One region of the Afipia sp. GW822-FHT03D08 genome, then DNA from elsewhere that is predicted to be linked to it. Evidence: predicted binding sites of a transcription regulator. Region 1 holds the regulator's gene; each other region holds the start of a gene.
The links. The regulator LexA, encoded in region 1, represses DNA repair genes until DNA is damaged. The targets are predictions, from matches to a motif close to TGTTCNNNNTGTGTTCNG.

Region 1 (4,243 bases):
AGAGAAGGCGCGTCTGATTGCCGGCGCCAGCCAGCTTCTGCTCGACGTCCTCCACAAGCCGCTTGAATCCACCTTCGTCGTTATCGAGGAGGTCGACACGGACAACTGGGGATGGGGCGGCCTGCCCGCGCTCGAATACCGCAAGCAGCGCGCCGCCAGCGGCAAATAACCGGGACGGAGGCCGCCATCACTTGGCGGCCTCTGTTCTCCGGCGGTTAAAATCGAACAGCGCATTCTGCATCCGTTCCGCTATCCAGCCTGATGGCTTCCGCTAGCATTGTCTCGGCGATGCCGGAGCAACGCGATGGCGGGCGGGGGCGGCGAAGACCGGGAGCGATCCCAAGAGAGATCCCAAGGCCGGGCGGGGCGCGCCATCGGCCGAGCTGTTTCTTGGCCGCCGCGCAGTGCCGTGCCTGCCGCCCCCGGCTTCACGGAAAGCGCATCGTCATTCCTTATCGGAAAAGCGCGAAGCTGGATCGCGGCGGAAGCCGGACCGGGCCGGTTGCTGCCATGGGTGCCGGTCGCGTTCGGCGCGGGCATTGCGATCTACTTCGCTGCTGACCGTGAACCCGTGGCGTCGGTTGCTGGCGCGACGGCTGTTGTGTTTTGTGCGGCGGCATTCCTCGCGCGGCGAAGCCGCATCTTTCCTTTGGCGGTGATGCTGGCCGCACTGGCGGCGGGTTTCGCCGCAGCCACGCTGAAGACTGCGCGCGTCGCCCATGGCGTGCTGGCGCGACCGATGTTTTCGGTGACAGTGAAGGGATTTGTCGAAACCCGTGACGAGCGCGAGCGCACCGATCGTTTCGTGCTGCGTGTGGAAGAGATGGAATCGGCGCGCGGTACGCAGAAACTGGAGCGTGTCCGGCTTTCGGTGAAGAAGGGGACAGCGCCCGCCGTCGGCAGCTTTGTCGAACTGAAGGCGCGATTGCTGCCACCGCTCTCGCCGCTGCGTCCGGGGAGTTACGACTTCGGCCGCGACATGTACTTTCAGGGCATCGGCGCGTCGGGCTTCGTCATGGGCGCGATCAAGACGGTTGATGCCCCACGCAGCGGCGGCGCATATCTGCGCTATGCCGCCACGATGCAGGGGATGCGCGACGCCATCGACGCGCGCATTCGCAGTGTCGTCTCCGGCGATAACCGCGCCATCGCCACGGCACTGCTCACCGGCCGGCGCGATGCGATTTCCGCACCGGTCAACGACGCGATGTTCATTTCAGGGCTCGGCCATGTGCTGTCGATCTCGGGCTATCACATGGCGGTGGTGGCGGGCGTGGTGTTCTTTGCCGTGCGCGCGCTGCTCGCGCTGTTTCCCGCGCTCACCGTGACATTTCCGATCAAGAAATGGTCCGCCGCCGCGGCGCTGATCGCCGCCGCTTTCTATCTGCTGCTGTCTGGGGCTGAGGTCGCCACGCAGCGTTCGTTCTTCATGACGGCGGTGGTGCTGATCGCGGTGATGGTCGACCGGCGCGCAATCACGTTCCGCACGCTGGCGGTGGCGGCGATGATCGTGCTCGCGATCGCGCCGGAAGCGCTGGTCCACCCAAGTTTTCAGATGTCGTTCGCGGCGACGCTTGGCCTCGTGGCGCTGATCCAGATCGGCATGCCGAACCTGTTTGCCTCGCCCGACAATTCGCAGGTGGCACGCGCGGCGCTCTGGGGTGGACGCGAAATCACCATGCTGGCGCTGGCGTCGCTGGTGGCCGGGTTCGCGACCATGCCCTACGCGGCGTTTCATTTTCATCGCGTGACGCATTACGGCGTGCTGGCCAATCTCGCGGCGATGCCGGTGGTCTCGATACTGGTGATGCCCGCAGGGCTGCTCGGGTTGCTTGCGATGCCGTTCGGTTTCGACGGCGTGTTCTGGCGGCTGATGGATGTCGGCATCGGATGGATGGTGGCGGTGTCGCAATGGGTGGCGGCGCTTCCCGGCGCGATCGGCCAGATCGCGTCATTCGGCGCCGGGCCGCTGGCGCTGATGAGCGCAGGCATTATCGCGCTCGGTTTGTTGCGGACGCCATTGCGATGGACGGGAGCAGGGCTCATTGCATTCGCAACGGTCTGGGCGCTGACCACGCCGCAGCCGGACATCCTTGTTGCGGGAGACGGCACCTCGGTCGCGGTGCGCGGGAAGGACGGCAGGCTGCGCCTGATGCGCACTGGAAAGGATGCTTTCCTGTCACGCGAATGGCTCGCAGCCGACGCCGACATGCGCAAGGCAACCGACGCGTCGCTGACCGACGGTGTCTCGTGCGACCCATCTGGATGCGTGGTGCAGGCTGCGGACGGCTCGACCGTAGCGCTGACGCTGAAGCCCGCCGCGTTCGCGGATGATTGCGCGCGGGCCGCGGTGATCGTGACACTGCGTCAGCCGCCCGCCGATTGTGCGGCCATGGTGCTGGATCAGGAAATGCTGCGCAGGCGCGGCACACTCGCCCTGCGCAAAACCGCAGACGGTTACGCGATCACGGCCAATAAGCCGCGCGGCGTCGACCGTCCGTGGTCACCGGCAAATGCCGATGATGACATCGAAACACCCGCTGCCCGGTCAAACCGTCCCGCACAGCCTGTCGATGCGACGCCGGCGGAGAGCGATCTCCAGCCGGACGATTGATCCAGCCGTCATTACGGACGGCCCAGCAAATTTAACGGGCAAGTTTCTGGATCCGGGTTCGCTCGCAAAAGCTCGCGCCCTGGAATGACAGGGAAACCGAAAGTCTCAGTACTTGCGGACGAGACCGATCAGTTTGCCCTGAATCCGCACGCGGTTGGGCGGCAGGATGCGGACTTCATAAGCCGCATTGGCCGGCTCCAGCGCGATGGACGCGCCGCGGCGGCGGAAGCGCTTCAGGGTGGCTTCTTCCTCGTCGATCAGCGCCACCACGATGTCGCCGGTGTCGGCGGTCTCGTTGCGCTGGATCAGCACGGTGTCGCCGTCGAGAATGCCGGCTTCCATCATGGAATCGCCGCGCACTTCGAGCGCGTAGTGTTCGCCGGAGCCGAGCATGTCGGGCGGCACGCTGATGGTGTGGCTGCGGGTCTGCAATGCCTCGATCGGCGTACCTGCTGCGATCCGACCCATGACCGGCACGACAACCGGGAAGCTGGCATCCTCATCAGGACCGACGGACGGAGCCGACCGGACCTTGCCGAGGTTGCCTTCGATGACGCTTGGCGTGAAGCCGCGGCGGGCGCCGCCGGGGCTGGCACTCGTTTCGGGAAGCTTGATGACCTCGATGGCGCGGGCCCGGTTGGCGAGCCTGCGGATGAAGCCGCGCTCCTCAAGGGCGGTAATGAGCCGGTGGATGCCGGACTTGGACCGCAGGTCCAGCGCGTCCTTCATTTCGTCGAAGGAGGGCGGAACACCAGCTTCCTTGAGCCGCTCGTTGATGAAGCGCAGAAGCTCGTATTGTTTGCGTGTCAGCATCTGAATTGGTCCCCGATCCCAAGGATCTCAAGAATTCCCGCGTTCTGATCCGAAGCCGCGCCTCTCTGGATCCCCACTGAGAACAAATGGAAAGGGACACTCAGGAGTAGCGAGTCACTCGAAACAAATCATGAACGAACACTATCTGTTCCATATGTGTTCCGCAACCCCTTAATTTCACGTCAACGACGGGGCCCGTGTGATCGGGATTGTCAGTCCGGCAGCCGCAGGATCGTGCAGGGCGAGCCGGCGGGGGCCGCGGGCGCGAATGGCGGACGGATGATCAGCGCATTCGCTTCGACCAGTTTTGCCACCAGCGAACTGTCTTGCGCGCCCACCGACGTAGCGACGGGCACACCGTCGCTGCCGGCTGTGACGCGCGCCCGCAGGTAGTCTTGCCGCTTGTCGTTGGCGGGCAGCTCGCGCCCAAGCCTGGCTTGCTCGAGTGGATGATCGATCGTGGTTCGCCCGGAGAGCGAACGGATCAGCGGTACCAGAAACAGGAAGGCGCAGACGTAGGACGACACGGGGTTCCCGGGCAGGCCGAGCACGCGCATTGCTCCGAGCCTTCCGTTCATCATCGGCTTGCCGGGCCGCAGCGCGATCTTCCAGAAGGCCATGTCGAAGCCTTCGGTTGTCAGCGCGGCCTGAACCAGATCGTGATCGCCGACCGATGCGCCGCCGGTGGTGACAAGAACGTCTGCTCCGAGATCGCGCGCGCGCCGGATGCCGCCGGAGGTCTCTTCGAGTGTGTCGCGCGCGATGCCGAGTTCGATCACGTCCGCGCCTTCGCTGCGCGCGAGTGCAGCCAGCGCG
Region 2 (4,243 bases), 620 kb from region 1:
GCAGCGGATCTAGTGAAGGCGCTCGGCTTCCTGCTGCTGTGCAAGTTTTAGTTCTTCGGCGCGCTCCTGGCGTTCCCTGGCCAGAAACTCCTTCTCGCGTTTTTCAAACGCCTCCAGCTCTTGATGGACCACCTGCATGAACTGGTCGTGCGCCGATTTAGCGATCTGGGTCGGGTTCATGGTCGGCACTCCTGTCAAGAAACTGTCACAGGAGAAAGCATAGCCGTGGCAAAAGTTCGGCTCCATTCATCACTTCGGGTTACAGCCCTGCGGCGCCTTGCAAAAAACCTTGAACGGCGAAGCAACGGAACGGCGGAGAGCGGGCTCGGCGAGGGGGTCTGCAACGCTCGGCGCCCGGGCCTGATCGCCGACGTTGCGGACTGTGACCATCTTCACAGACCCGGCCGTCAATTCGTGGTTTGAAGACGCCGGCTCACGCGAGCCGTCCTGAACCTCAGCGGCGCTCATACCGCTGGGGTGCCCTTGTCGGGCGTTCCTCCCAGACTTGGCCGCCGCTTCCTTGACGGGAGGCGGCGGCTTTTTGGACCAGCCAGGGGCCTTACTTCTTGGGCTCGTGCAAAAGCCCTTTAATCAGCTTCTTCAACTGCGGCGATTTGATCGGGTCTGGCCGATCGCAATGGATGCACTGGTAGGTGCGCGGGCCTTCGCCACCGGGCGGCAGCATCAACTTCAAAGGCTTCCCGCACTTGGGACAGATGTGCTCCTTCACGGGCATTGCGATCACCCTGCCAGGGGAGATCCATCCTAGTTCCTGCGCTGGATGAGAATCGAGTCCAATCTTTGGATGAGGCTACGCCCGGAAAACCCGGCGCCGGGAAGCGGGGGAATTGTTGGATCGGCTCCTGCTCACCCAGTCGTTTGTATGCTTTTCAAAATCCGTGTCAGGCGACGAATAAAGCTGTCGATCCATGTGTCGGGCAAAGGTCGCGCCTTTGGCTTGCGATTAAATTGGTCCAGGCATGAGGGACGGATCGTAGCTTTTGTTAGGCCTGCCATTTCATGTGGTCCTACCGGCAGCCTGAAGGCGGCTGTCACGGAACCAAGTTCGTATAGCGAACATCGTTTCTTTAGAGGCCGCTTCCATAATCAAAACAGGCCACCAGGGGTTAAAACAGGCCAGTACCCGGCCCCTGAAAAGAACATATTGCGAACTTGGAACAAAAAGGGTACATTCTTTTCCATCGGATCACCACCGATTCCGGTCCGCCGACCCTGGGAAGCCGTTTGTCCGGCAGGCGAATCCCATACATAAGAGGAGCATCAGATGGCCCCCGCCGCCCTGCGTATCGTTGAAGGATCGTCCATGGACAAGACCAAGGCCCTGTCGGCCGCGCTCTCCCAGATCGAGCGCCAGTTCGGCAAGGGCTCCGTGATGAAGCTCGGCAAGAACGACCGCTCCATGGACATTGAGGTCATTCCGTCGGGCTCGCTTGGGCTGGATATCGCACTCGGCGTCGGCGGTCTGCCGAAGGGGCGGGTGGTCGAGATCTACGGGCCGGAATCCTCCGGCAAGACTACGCTCGCGCTGCATACGGTAGCAGAAGCCCAGAAGAAGGGCGGCATCTGCGCCTTCATCGACGCCGAACACGCGCTCGATCCGGTCTATGCCCGCAAGCTCGGGGTCAATGTCGATGAACTCCTGATTTCGCAGCCGGACCACGGCGAGCAGGCGCTGGAAATCGCCGACACGCTGGTGCGCTCGGGCGCGGTCGATGTGCTGATCGTGGACTCGGTGGCGGCGCTGGTGCCGCGCGCCGAACTCGAGGGTGAGATGGGCGACGCGCTGCCGGGATTGCAGGCGCGACTGATGAGCCAGGCGCTGCGCAAGCTGACCGCCTCGATCAACAAGTCCCATACCATGGTGATCTTCATCAACCAGATCCGCATGAAGATCGGTGTGATGTACGGCTCGCCGGAAACCACCACCGGCGGCAATGCGCTGAAGTTCTACGCCTCGGTGCGCCTCGATATCCGCCGCATCGGCCAGATCAAGGAGCGCGACGAAGTCGTCGGCAACTCGACCCGGGTCAAGGTGGTGAAGAACAAGCTGGCGCCGCCGTTCAAGCAGGTCGAATTCGACATCATGTACGGCGAGGGCGTCTCGAAGATGGGCGAAATCCTCGACCTCGGCGTCAAGGCCGGCATCGTCGAGAAGTCCGGCGCCTGGTTCTCCTACGACAGCCAGCGCCTCGGGCAGGGCCGCGAGAATTCCAAGGCGTTCCTCAAGGCGAACCCCGAGATCACCGCCAAGATCGAGGCTTCGATCCGGCAGAACTCCGGCCTGATCGCCGAGCAGATTCTGGCAGGCTCGCCCGAGCGCGATGCCGACGGCGAGGAGCCGCAGGACGAATAAAGCGTTTTCAGGCGAAGTGGGAGCCGGTTCGCGTTAAGAAAACGCGACAACTAAAAAGAGTTCATTTTCGACCGGGCTTCAGGGCCCGGCCGGTGCGATCCGAAAAGACGGGAATCCTTTTCGGGCATCCATCGCACCTTCGGAAGCAAACGGGCGTTGTGGATGTTGAGTTGCCGACATCCCCAGCGCCCGATTTGTTTTTGAGCTATGAGCGCGGCTGTTCTCTCTCCGCGTCGTCTCCGCGAAAGCGGGGACCCATACTCCCTGAGCTATCGATGCCGTGGGATGTGGGGTGGATGCGTCGTTCTCTTCAAATGAGAAAGAGGAAGGTGGATCCCCGCTTTCGCGGTGATGACCGGTTTAGAAATCGCGCGTGCGACTACTCCGCCGCCTGCGCGTAATCTGCGACCGGCGGGCATGAGCAGACCAGATTGCGGTCGCCATGAACGTTGTCGATGCGCCCCACGGGCGACCAGTACTTGTCGCTGCGCGAGGTGCCGGCCGGGAAGCAGCCTTCCGCGCGCGTATACGGCCGCTGCCAGTGATCCTCGGCGATGTCGTGCACGGTGTGCGGCGCATGACGCAGCGGCGAGGCCTCGATAGGCCATCGTCCGGCCTCGACGTCGGCGATCTCGCGGCGGATCGCGATCATGGCGTCGCAGAAGCGGTCCAGTTCCGCCTTCGATTCGGATTCGGTCGGCTCGATCATCAGCGTGCCCGGCACCGGGAAGCTCATGGTCGGGGCGTGGAAGCCGTAGTCGATCAGCCGCTTGGCGATGTCGTCCACGGTGACGCCCGATCCTGCCTTGAGCCCCCGCGGATCGACGATGCACTCGTGCGCAACACGGCCGTTGTGGTTGCGATAGAGCACCGGGAAATGCGGATCGAGCCGCCTGGCGATGTAGTTCGCGTTCAGGATTGCGACTTCCGTCGCCCGGGTCAGGCCTTCGCCGCCCATCATCAGGATATAGATGTAGGAAATGACGAGGATCGATGCGGACCCGTAGGGCGCCGCCGACACCGGACCGACCGGGGCCTTGCCGCCGTCGGTTGCGACATGTCCGGGCAGGAACGGCGCGAGATGGGCGCGCACGCCGATCGGGCCCATGCCCGGTCCGCCGCCGCCATGCGGAATGCAGAAGGTCTTGTGCAGATTGAGATGGCTGACATCCGCGCCGTAGTCGCCGGGGCGGGCGAGCCCGACCTGCGCATTGAGATTCGCGCCGTCGAGATAGACCTGTCCGCCGTGACCGTGAACGATGTCGCAGATTTCGCGGATGTGCTCCTCGAAGACGCCGTGGGTCGACGGGTATGTGATCATCACCGCGGCAAGATCGTTCGCATGCTGCGCGGCCTTCTTGCGCAGGTCCTCGACATCGACGTCGCCGCGTGCGTCGCAGGCGACCACCACCACGTCCATGCCGACCATGCTGGCGGATGCCGGATTGGTGCCATGGGCGGAGGAGGGGATCAGGCACACCTTGCGGTGCGCCTCGCCGCGCGAGCGATGATAGGCGCGGATCGCCAGCAGCCCGGCATATTCGCCCTGCGCGCCGGAATTCGGCTGCAGCGACACCGCGTCATAGCCGGTGATGTCGGCCAGCCATTTCTCGAGCGTGGCGAACATGGCGTGATAACCGGCAGCCTGTTCCTTCGGCGCGTAGGGATGCAGTCCGCCGAATTCAGGCCAGGTCACCGGGATCATTTCGGTGGTGGCGTTCAGCTTCATGGTGCAGGAGCCGAGCGGGATCATGGCGCGGTCGAGCGCGAGATCGCGATCCGAAAGCTTGCGCATGTAGCGCAGGACTTCGGTCTCCGAGCGGTGCTCGTGGAACACCGGATGGGTCATGAATTTGCTGGTGCGTGCGA
Region 3 (4,243 bases), 510 kb from region 1:
GCCAGGACGATGCGGTGTCCGGCATCCTCGGCAACAGGGTGAAGCCGGGTGAAGTCGTTGTGGTGCGCTATGAGGGACCGAAGGGCGGCCCCGGCATGCAGGAAATGCTCTATCCGACCAGCTACCTGAAGTCGAAGGGCCTCGGTAAGGTTTGCGCGCTGGTGACTGATGGCCGGTTCTCGGGCGGAAGCTCCGGTCTGTCGATCGGCCACGTCTCGCCGGAAGCGGCGGAAGGCGGATTGATCGGACTGGTCGAGACCGGCGATCCGATCCTGATCGATATTCCGAATCGCATTATCAGCGTCGAACTCGACGATGCCGTGCTGGCGGCGCGGCGTGCAGCGATGGAAGCCAAGGGCAATGCTGCCTGGAAGCCGGTCGACCGCAACCGTGTGGTGTCGCCTGCGCTGCGCGCTTATGCGGCGCTGACGACCAACGCTTCGCGCGGCGCCGTTCGCGATGTGTCTCAGGTCGAGAAGTAATTCGCATCTGAGAAGTTCTTCGAGCGCCGCTGCCTGTCATAAGGCGGCGGCGTTCTGCCGTGTATGTCAGATTATTTCTTCACATACGCAGCCAGCTTCTCCAGCGTCTGCATGCCGAGTTCGACCGCACCGAACTTCATGACGGCGTTGCGCGCCTCGATGGACGGGAAGACTGACGTCCTGGTCAGCAGCGTACGCTTTGGGCCAAGGGCCTTGAAGGTGGTCGTGACTTCGAATGCGTTCGGATCGTTGTCGATGTCCGAACCGTGGCGATAGTCGAGGCGCTCTCCCGGCTTGATGTCGCGATACTCGATGCGGTTCGGATAATCCGTGCCGTCCGGACCGTGCATCGTGAACCGGAAGAGGCCGCCGACGCGAAAATCCATCGCGAGCACCGTGATGGTGAAGCCGTTGGGGCCGTACCATGTTTTCAACGCTTCGGCCTCGGTGAAAGCGCGGAACAGCACGTCCGGCGGAGCATCGAATTCGCGTTCCATGGTGATGGTGGGCTGATCTGCCGGTGAGCTCGCCCTGACCTTGAGAGTCGTTGCCGTCATGTATCTGTTTCCTTTGCCTGGATGTCTTTCAAATACAGATCGAGCTTGCCGAAGCTCTGCTCCCAGAACTGCCGGTATTGATCGAGCCATTCGGTCGCTTCCTTCAGCGCCTTTGGCTCAAGGCGGCATGGCCGCCATTGCGCCGCCCGTCCGCGTGTGACGAGGCCGGCGGTTTCCAGAACCTTCAGATGCTGGGAGACGGCGGGGAGGCTCATGGCGAACGGCTTTGCCAGTTCCTGCACGGAGGTTTCGCCCAGCGCGAGGCGAGCAAGGATCGCGCGCCGCGTCGGATCGGCGAGCGCCTTGAAGGTCATGTCGAGGGCGTTTGCTGGCATGGTTCAATCTGTATTTAAGTAGATACTTAAATATGATTGGACGACCCGGTCGTCAAGCGGGGAAATTCCGCTTGCATCTTTGGATTGCCTGCAAGAATGTTCATTTTTTGTTCTTTTGCGTAAAGAGGTTCAGATCATGCCCGAACAGTTTGTTTTTCAAGGGTTTGAACCAAAACTACCCACGCTGCCTGAGCCAACGGACGGCCTGTTCCTGGCCGTTGTGCCTCCGGCTGCGATGGCCGACCGCATCGGCGATCTGATTCAGCGGCTTCGCCACAGCCATGGACTGCAGGGCGAGCCGCTTTCACCGTGCAGGCTTCATGTCACGCTGCATTATCTCGGCGCGTACAACGGATTGCCTCAGAATCTCGTCGAGGCGGTTTGCATGGCGGCACCAGGGGTTTCACTGCCGCCGTTCGAGATCAGTTTCGATCGCATCGGGAGTTTCACCAGCAAAAGAAAGACGCGGCCCTTTGTGTTGCGTGCGGGCAGGGACATTGCCGCGATGACGATGTTTCACCGCGCCGTTGGCGAAGCGATGACAAGGGCCGGACTAGGTCGGCGGGTCAGACAGCATTTCACGCCGCACATGACACTGCTTTACGACAGGCGGCTGGTGGACGAGCACCCGATTGAATCGCTCGGCTGGACCGTGACTGATTTCGTTTTCGTGCACAGCCTTATCGGCCAGGGAGTGCACAATCATCTCGCGCGCTGGCCGCTACAGCGCTAAATCCTGTTTCAGAAATGCGAGGGATTGAGCTTGCCCATCACCATCTACGGCATCAAGAACTGCGACACGATGAAGAAAGCCCGCGCGTGGCTGGACGAGCACGGCGTCGACTACACCTTTCATGATTACAAGACGGCAGGCATCGACAAGGACCGCCTTGCACGCTGGAGCAAGGCCGTCGGCTGGGAAACCTTATTGAACCGGGCCGGCACCACGTTCCGTAAACTTCCAGACGCCGAGAAGACCAATCTGACCGAGAAGAAAGCGATGGCGCTGATGCTCGCCCAGCCGTCCATGATCAAGCGTCCTGTTCTTGATGTTGGCGGCAAGCTGCTGGTCGGCTTCAAGCCGGAGAGCTACGCGGCGGCGGTCGAGTAGGCCCGCGCGCAGCCGGCACCGATGTGGTCAAGGCTTTGACCCATGCTTGGCGCGAATAGCCCATAAAATATCGTTGATCCGCGAATTTTCCTTGAGGGGTGCGTCGTTCTGGCGCACGTTCGCCGGACGTGCCATTTTACCGTTTGCTTCCCTCCCTCAGGATCTCTCCGATGACAGTCACCGCCGCGCCATCAGTACCGGCCTCAACAAAATCGCCCTGGTATTCCATTCTCTATGTCCAGGTGCTGATCGCCATCGCACTCGGTGTTCTGGTGGGACATTTTTATCCGGGCACCGGAAAGGCGCTGAAGCCGCTCGGCGACGGCTTTATTTCGCTGATCAAGATGATGATCGCGCCCGTGATTTTCTGCACGGTGGTGCACGGCATCTCCTCGATGGGTGACCTCAAGCGCGTCGGCCGCGTGGGCCTCAAGGCGCTGCTGTATTTCGAGGTCGTCTCGACGATTGCATTGGCCGTCGGACTGCTCGTTGGCGAAATCATCCAGCCGGGCAGCGGCTTCAACATCGATCCGGCGACGCTCGATCCGAAAGCGGTCGCCACGTACGTCCACAAGGCAAGCGAAGACGGCATCGTCGCGCACCTGATGGCGATCATTCCGAACAGCTTCATCGGCGCTCTGGCAAACGGCGACCTGCTGCAGGTTTTGCTGGTTTCGATTCTGTCGGGCTTCGCGATTGCCTTTATGGGGCCTGCAGGCGAGCCCATCGCCAATGCCATCGATATGGCTGCGAAAGTCTTCTTTGGCGTCATCCGCATCATCGTCCGCGCGGCGCCGATCGGCGCGTTCGGTGCGATGGCCTTCACCGTGGGCGCCTATGGGCTCGGCGCGTTGTGGAATCTGGTGGCGCTGATCGGTACCTTCTATCTCACCAGCGTTCTTTTCGTCCTGTTTGTGCTTGGCGGCATCGCGCGGTTTTCGGGATTCTCCATCCTGCGTTTCATTGCTTACATCAAGGATGAGCTTCTGATCGTGCTCGGCACAAGTTCATCGGAGACTGTGCTGCCGAACATGATCAAGAAAATGGAGCGGCTCGGCGCGTCGCGCGGTGTGGTCGGTCTCGTGATCCCGACCGGATACAGCTTCAATCTCGACGGCACCAATATCTACATGACGCTGGCGACGCTGTTCCTCGCGCAGGCGACCAACACGCACCTGACGATCTGGCAGGAGCTCGGCATTCTCGGTGTCGCGATCGTCACCTCGAAAGGCGCATCGGGCGTCACGGGCGCAGGTTTCATTACGCTGGCGGCCACGCTTGCGATCGTGCCGGATATTCCGATCGCATCGCTGGCGATCCTGGTCGGCATCGACAAGTTCATGAGCGAGTGCCGCGCGCTGACCAACCTGATCGGCAACGGTGTCGCGACGGTGGTCATCAGCCGCTGGGAAGGCGAACTCGACAAGGACAAGCTGCACGAAGCGATGGCGCATCCCATCGAACTTGGCGAAGAGATGGAACACATCCGCGCATGATCGCGGATGCCTCGTAAGGATCGCGCTAGACGAACTCGATGGTGTCGCCGGGCGCGATCCGGCCGGGGAGCTTGTGGAACAAGTCCTGGTCGATCACCGAGCGCAATTTGTAACTCGGCGGCACGTCGTTTGCGCGCATCAGGTTTCTGATCTCGAATCCGCCGTCGTCGGAGATCGTCTTCATTGAGGCGATGATCCTGTTGACGCCGTCGCCGTCCGAGAACGGCATCAGCAGCCGCTCGTAGTCGACCTTGCGGCCGTA

Region 2: the regulator LexA is predicted to act here: its motif matches at 1,157-1,174, upstream of recA (recombinase RecA).
Region 3: the regulator LexA is predicted to act here: its motif matches at 1,472-1,489, upstream of AC1RM7_RS01175 (2'-5' RNA ligase family protein).

What each region holds. Positions count from the first base shown of each region.
Region 1 is NZ_JBXANK010000001.1:766,885-771,127, reverse strand. Features, by position in the region: gene AC1RM7_RS03685 (tautomerase family protein) at 1-169, shown strand, start outside; gene AC1RM7_RS03680 (ComEC/Rec2 family competence protein) at 305-2,614, shown strand; gene lexA (transcriptional repressor LexA) at 2,720-3,427, opposite strand; gene AC1RM7_RS03670 (molybdopterin molybdotransferase MoeA) at 3,640-4,243, opposite strand, start outside.
Region 2 is NZ_JBXANK010000001.1:1,383,602-1,387,844, reverse strand. Features, by position in the region: gene AC1RM7_RS06900 (hypothetical protein) at 10-180, opposite strand; gene AC1RM7_RS06895 (zinc ribbon domain-containing protein) at 560-736, opposite strand; gene recA (recombinase RecA) at 1,286-2,374, shown strand; gene gcvP (aminomethyl-transferring glycine dehydrogenase) at 2,754-4,243, opposite strand, start outside.
Region 3 is NZ_JBXANK010000001.1:255,988-260,230, forward strand. Features, by position in the region: gene ilvD (dihydroxy-acid dehydratase) at 1-482, shown strand, start outside; gene AC1RM7_RS01165 (SRPBCC family protein) at 554-1,039, opposite strand; gene AC1RM7_RS01170 (ArsR/SmtB family transcription factor) at 1,036-1,374, opposite strand; gene AC1RM7_RS01175 (2'-5' RNA ligase family protein) at 1,511-2,107, shown strand; gene AC1RM7_RS01180 (ArsC family reductase) at 2,138-2,485, shown strand; gene AC1RM7_RS01185 (dicarboxylate/amino acid:cation symporter) at 2,656-3,981, shown strand; gene AC1RM7_RS01190 (PAS domain-containing protein) at 4,007-4,243, opposite strand, start outside.